2 linked regions of the Metabacillus sp. KUDC1714 genome follow. The protein of the gene in region 2 interacts with the protein of the main gene of each other region in a pairwise test. Links are inferred from orthologs where the notes say so. Each region holds a gene or a part of one and is shown on either strand. Other genes may lie near its edges. The genes, in order: ligA and leuS.

The links.
Region 1: the proteins of leuS (region 2) and ligA interact in binary tests that used the Escherichia coli proteins (3 or more experiments, as listed by UniProt). The link is inferred for Metabacillus sp. KUDC1714 from one-to-one orthologs.

Annotation. Positions count from the first base shown.
Region 1 is NZ_CP055263.1:2,320,462-2,323,678, forward strand. What follows is about bases 179-3,062. They hold ligA (NAD-dependent DNA ligase LigA), read left to right. Parts: upstream 179-559; coding sequence 560-2,566; downstream 2,567-3,062. Other genes in these bases: pcrA (DNA helicase PcrA), read left to right, coding at 179-522; HUW50_RS11060 (CamS family sex pheromone protein), read left to right, coding at 2,582-3,062. Also shown: more of pcrA, read left to right, coding at 1-178; more of HUW50_RS11060, read left to right, coding at 3,063-3,217. UniProt on the Escherichia coli protein: DNA ligase that catalyzes the formation of phosphodiester linkages between 5'-phosphoryl and 3'-hydroxyl groups in double-stranded DNA using NAD as a coenzyme and as the energy source for the reaction.
Region 2 is NZ_CP055263.1:542,559-545,983, forward strand. Bases 240-3,331 are described here. They hold leuS (leucine--tRNA ligase), read right to left. Parts: upstream 2,947-3,331; coding sequence 532-2,946; downstream 240-531. Other genes in these bases: HUW50_RS02655 (rhodanese-like domain-containing protein), read right to left, coding at 240-298. In the rest of the region: more of HUW50_RS02655, read right to left, coding at 1-239.

The sequences.
Region 1 (3,217 bases), 1.8 Mb from region 2 along the record:
GAGTTTCCTGTTGTGTTCTTAATTGGACTTGAGGAAGGGGTTTTCCCTCATAGCCGTTCATTAATGGAAGAGGATGAGATGGAGGAAGAACGTCGTCTTGCTTACGTAGGGATTACTCGGGCTGAAAAAGACCTGTTCATTACAAATGCACAAATGCGTACGTTGTTTGGGCGGACAAGTATGAATCCTGAGTCACGATTTATTTCTGAAATTCCAAGTGAGTTGATTGAGAATCTAAATGAAGTAAAGAAATCTACTTCTCCTTCTACCCTTACCTCTGCTTTTAATTCAGGTCGTCGTCTTGAAAAGCGCCCACCAGTTGCAAAACCTATTGCCGCTTCAACTGGCGGGGACGGAATTTCTTGGGCTGTTGGAGATAAAGCTGAACATAAAAAGTGGGGAATTGGTACTGTCGTAAGTGTAAAAGGTACAGGGGAAGGAAAGGAATTAGATATTGCGTTCCCAAGTCCTGTTGGAATAAAGCGTCTGCTTGCAAAATTTGCACCAATTAATCGTGTTTAAAGAGAAGATAGTTCGGTAGAAAGGATTGGACATCTGAATGGATAAACAATCAGCAAATAAACTAGCTCGCGAGCTCCATGAGCTAATTAACACTTATAATTATGAATACAATGTTTTAGATAAACCAAGCGTGCCTGATTCTGAATATGACCGCCTTATGCAGGAACTATTAAAGCTTGAAGAAGCATTTCCTGAATTGAAAACCTCAGATTCCCCGACACAAAGAGTCGGGGGTACTGTGTTAGCTGCTTTTCAAAAGGTTGTTCACAAAACACCAATGCTAAGCTTAGGTAACGCTTTTAATGAGGCTGATTTACGTGATTTTGACCGTCGAGTAAAACAGTCTGTAGGTGACGATGTTCAATATGTTGTTGAATTGAAAATTGATGGTTTAGCGGTTTCTCTAAGATATGAAAATGGACTGTTTGTACAAGGTGCTACGCGAGGAGACGGTACAACAGGTGAGGATATTACGGAAAACCTCAAAACGATACGCTCCATTCCACTTAGATTGAAGAAGGAATTGTCCTTTGAAGTACGTGGTGAGGCATTTATGCCGAAAAAGTCCTTTGAGAAGTTGAATGAATTACGATTACAACTTGAAGAAGAGCCATTCGCAAACCCACGTAATGCTGCAGCTGGTTCCATTAGACAGCTAGACCCTAAAATAGCTGCAAAGCGTAATTTAGATATCTTTGTATACAGTATTGCAGATTTAGGTGGAACAGGTGTTGAAAAACATAGTGAAGCACTAGATCTACTAGAAGAAGTAGGATTTAAAACAAATCAAGAACGAAGAAAATGTGAAACGATTGAAGAAGTCCTCACCATCATAGAAGATCTTCAAGAAAAAAGAGCAAATTTATCTTACGATATTGATGGTATCGTTATTAAGGTGGATTCTCTCGCTCAACAGGAAGAGCTTGGGTTTACTGCTAAGAGTCCACGTTGGGCCATTGCTTACAAATTTCCAGCAGAAGAAGTTATGACAAAGCTAGTGGATATTGAATTAAGTGTAGGTCGGACTGGTGTCATTACTCCAACAGCTTTATTAGAGCCAGTTCGGGTTGCGGGGACAACTGTTCAACGTGCCTCACTTCATAATGAAGATTTAATTAGAGAAAAGGATATTAAAATTGGTGATACGGTTGTTGTCAAAAAAGCAGGTGATATCATACCTGAGGTTGTCAATGTGCTAATAGATCTGCGCACTGGTGAAGAACAAACCTTTTCGATGCCTACACATTGCCCTGCTTGTGAAAGTGAGCTAGTTCGTATTGAAGGTGAGGTTGCCCTTCGTTGTATTAATCCACAATGTCCGGCTCAAATTAAAGAAGGTCTTATTCATTTTGTATCAAGGAATGCAATGAACATTGATGGTCTTGGTGAAAGAGTTGTAGCACAATTGTTTCAAGAAGGATTAATTAAGGATGTTGCAGATTTATACAGATTAACGAGAGATCAGCTTCTCGAGCTTGAGAGAATGGGAGAAAAATCTACCGATAATTTATTAAATGCAATTGTACAATCAAAAGAAAACTCACTTGAAAGACTATTGTTTGGTTTAGGGATTCGCCATGTTGGTGCTAAAGCCGCAAAAACATTAGCTCAAGAATTTGAAACAATTGAAATTCTTCAGCAAGCCACAAAGGATGAGCTTATTGCGATAAATGAAATAGGAGACAAAATGGCTGATGCAGTTGTCACTTATTTTGATAACCCAGATGTGCAGTATTTAGTAAATGAGCTTAAATCTTTAGGTGTAAATACGACATACAAGGGACCAAAGCTGATTAGGGTTGAAGACAGTGATTCATACCTAGCTGGAAAGACTGTTGTATTAACAGGGAAGCTTGAACAGCTATCAAGAAATGAAGCAAAAGAAGGTATTGAAGCACTTGGTGGTAAAGTAACCGGTAGCGTAAGTAAAAGTACAGATCTTGTGGTAGCTGGTGAATCAGCAGGAAGCAAGTTAAAGAAAGCCCAAGAATTAAATATAGAAATATGGGACGAAGCTCGGCTCTTTGATGAACTAAATAAATAAGAGGTGTGGAATCACTTGAAAAAGAAACTAATTATGGTGTTAACAAGCTTTTTTGTATTAACAGCTTGTGCACCAAACTTTGGAGAGCAAGAAGAAATCGTGCAGGAAATAGAGGACGAGTCAAAGGAACAGGCGATTATCCCAAAATACAATATTTCAGATTCGTATTACAAGATGATTTTGCCATTTAAACCAGGGGAAGCAAGAGGACTTGTTTCAGAACAATTAAATACCCGCTTAGATATTGATGAATTTGAAACAGGTTTAATGAGGGTTGCCCAAGACACATTTTCTCCTGATAAATATTTATATCAAGAAGGTCAATATTTAACTGGAGAAGTCATTCAAGGTTGGCTAAATCGAAAGCTAACCGGTGAAAAGTTAAAAAATGAACAAGAAAAAGCGAAAGAGGCAAAGAAAGAATATACTGAGATCGGGCTAAATCCAGCATTGCCTGAGGAGGGGAATCTTGAGGAATTACATTCGGAAAATCCGATCTACTTATCCCACATTCTTGAACATAATTATTTAATCCGAGAGGATGATACAGTTGAATTAGGTGGAGTTGTCATTGGTCTAGCGATGAACTCTGTTCATTATTTTCAACAGGAAGACGGGTATGCTCGTGAGAAGCGAATAAGTACAAGTGAG
Region 2 (3,425 bases):
TAGGCTTAGTCTCACCTTTATATTCAAGCATACCACCAGTCATATTAACTACGTTATATCCTCGCTCTTGTAAATATGCACATACATTACCACTGCGACCGCCTGAACGACAAATAAAAAATGTCTCTTTTTCTTTATCAATTGCATCTAGTTGATTAGGAATATCATTCATTCGAATATGTCGGGCTTGTGGAATCATTCCTGCTTCTACTTCATCATCTTCACGAACATCTATTAACTCTATCTTTTCACCGTTTTCTAGCTTTTGTTGAATTTCTTCAGGAGAAATTTCTTTCATTTCGTACACCCTTTCAAATTTGATACCTGCATTATATCAAATAAAATGTGTGGGGTTCCAGTTTTAGGATGAGGTAGTTAGAAATGAATTGTGTTTCTATCATTGTGATTTCAGCTGAGAAAAGAACTAATTCTCATTGATTAGAAGTTCTCCACCGTTTTTTAAAAATTCCCAACTACATAAAAAGACCCGTAAGTATTAAACATACTTACGAGTCGGCTTTCATCATTTTATTAATTTGCAACAATATTAACAAGCTTTCCAGGGACAGCAATTACCTTGCGAATCGTTTTCCCTTCAACATGCTCATTTACTCGATCATCTTCAAGTGCTATTTTTTCGAGCTGATCTTTTGTAACTTCCTTTGCAACAAGCAGTTTTGCACGGACTTTCCCGTTGACTTGAACGACAATTTCAACTTCGTTTTCTACAAGCTTTGCTTCATCAAAAGCAGGCCATGAAACGTAAGTTATAGTTGTGCTGTGACCAAGCTTGCTCCATAGCTCCTCAGCTAGATGAGGGGCTATTGGGGATACTAATTTCACAAAGCCTTCGACATACTCTTTAGGAAGAACAGTCGCTTTATAGGCCTCATTGATGAAAACCATTAGTTGTGAGATTGCTGTGTTAAAGCGTAAGCCTTCAAGATCCTCAGTTACCTTTTTCACTGTTTGGTGGTAAACACGCTCAAGTGTTTCACTTGTTTCATCAACAACCTTAGGACTTAATTCACCATTGTCTTCGATGAATAGACGCCAAATACGATCTAAGAAGCGTCTTGCTCCATCAAGGCCAGTTGTAGACCATGCAATTGATGCTTCTAAAGGTCCCATGAACATTTCATATAGTCGAAGAGTATCAGCACCATGTGATTCAACTATTTCATCTGGGTTTACAACATTTCCTTTAGATTTACTCATTTTTTCATTATTTTCACCAAGAATCATACCTTGATTAAATAATTTTTGGAAAGGTTCCTTCGTCGGCACCACACCAATATCATATAAAAACTTATGCCAGAAACGAGCATATAGCAAGTGAAGTACTGCGTGCTCTGCTCCACCGATATAAATATCAACAGGTAGCCATTGCTTTAACTTGGCATCATCTGCAAGTGCTTCACTGTTTTTAGGATCGATGTAACGTAAGTAGTACCAGCAGCTTCCTGCCCATTGTGGCATAGTATTTGTTTCACGACGACCTTTTTTCCCTGTTACAGGGTCAACTACATGAACGAAATCTTCAATGATTGCAAGAGGTGATTCACCTGTTCCTGATGGTTTAATTTCTGTCGTTTTTGGAAGAACAAGCGGAAGCTCTTCTTCAGGCACTGCAGACATTGTCCCATCTTCCCAATGGATAATTGGAATTGGCTCTCCCCAATAACGTTGACGGCTAAATAACCAGTCACGCAAACGGTACGTAACCTTTTTCTCGCCTTTTTTATTTTCTTCAAGCCAAGCAATCATCTTTTCAATCGCTTCTTGCTTACCAAGTCCATTTAAGAAATCAGAGTTAACATGCTCTCCGTCACCAGTGTAAGCTTCTTTCGTCACATCTCCACCGCTAACAACTTCTTTAATTGACAGCGCAAATTTTTGAGCAAATTCATAGTCACGTTCATCGTGAGCAGGTACCGCCATGATTGCACCTGTTCCATATGTGGCAAGAACATAATCAGCAATCCAAATTGGCATTTTCTCACCATTAACCGGATTGATCGCATAAGCTCCTGTGAACACACCTGTTTTTTCTTTTGAAAGTTCAGTCCGCTCAAGATCGCTCTTATGTTTAATTTCATTAATATATGCTTCAACTGCATCTTTTTGTTCCGCCGTTGTGATTTTTTCAATAACGGAATGCTCTGGTGCTAATACAGCATAAGTCGCACCAAATAATGTATCGGGTCGAGTAGTGAATACCGTGAAGTTTTCATCATAACCATCAATGTCAAAGGTTACATGTGCGCCTTCAGAGCGTCCAATCCAATTACGTTGCATATCTTTAATACTCTCAGGCCAATCAACATCTTCAAGATCTTCAAGAAGACGATCAGCATATGCTGTTATTCTAAGCATCCACTGCTTCATCGGACGACGTTCAACAGGATGGCCGCCACGCTCACTTTTTCCATCTATAACTTCTTCATTTGCCAAAACGGTTCCTAATGCAGGACACCAATTTACTGGCACTTCATCTACATACGCTAAGCCTTTTTTGAATAGTTGTAAAAAGATCCATTGTGTCCATTTGTAATACTCAGGATCTGTAGTGTTTACCTCGCGATCCCAATCATACGAAAATCCAAGTGCTTGAATTTGTCTTCTAAAGTTATCAATATTTTGTTTCGTAAATTCCGCTGGGTCGTTACCAGTATCAAGGGCATATTGCTCAGCTGGTAATCCAAATGCATCCCATCCCATTGGGTGAAGAACATTAAATCCTTGCATTCGTTTCATTCGCGATAAAATATCTGTTGCCGTGTATCCTTCTGGATGTCCTACGTGTAAACCAGCACCTGAAGGATACGGGAACATGTCAAGCGCATAAAACTTCGGCTTCTCCGTATCCTCTGTAGTTTTAAACGTTTTATTATGTAACCAAAAATCTTGCCATTTTTTTTCAATCTGTTGATGATTGAAGCTCATATGTTTTCCTCCTTAAAAGCTAGATCAATGTTTGTTTATACAATTAACCAGTTGAACGGATCAAAGTAAGTTCCACTTATCTCATACTTATCAATTTGAAAAGGGTTATTCTGTTAGATAAAAATGAAAAAAACCCCACATCCCAAACAGGGACGAGAGGTTTAATTCCCGTGGTACCACCCAACTTTGGCATAGCGATATGCCCACTTTGACATCCGTAACGTGGATAGACGACAAATATTACTTTCCCAAATAAGGCTTTCACATTTGTAACTCAAAGGCGAGTTCATCAGCAAAAATCGGTTGACTCACACCAGCCGTCAACTCTCTGAACGATATTTCGCAAATTACTACTCCTTATCTCCGTTCATTATATATACATATTAAGCTTATTTTATATAAATTTGTCGGGATATGCAAGTTTGCCTTCTCAAATTAGGAGTCCAAGTTTGGGGACAGTCCCCAATATTATTACTTGT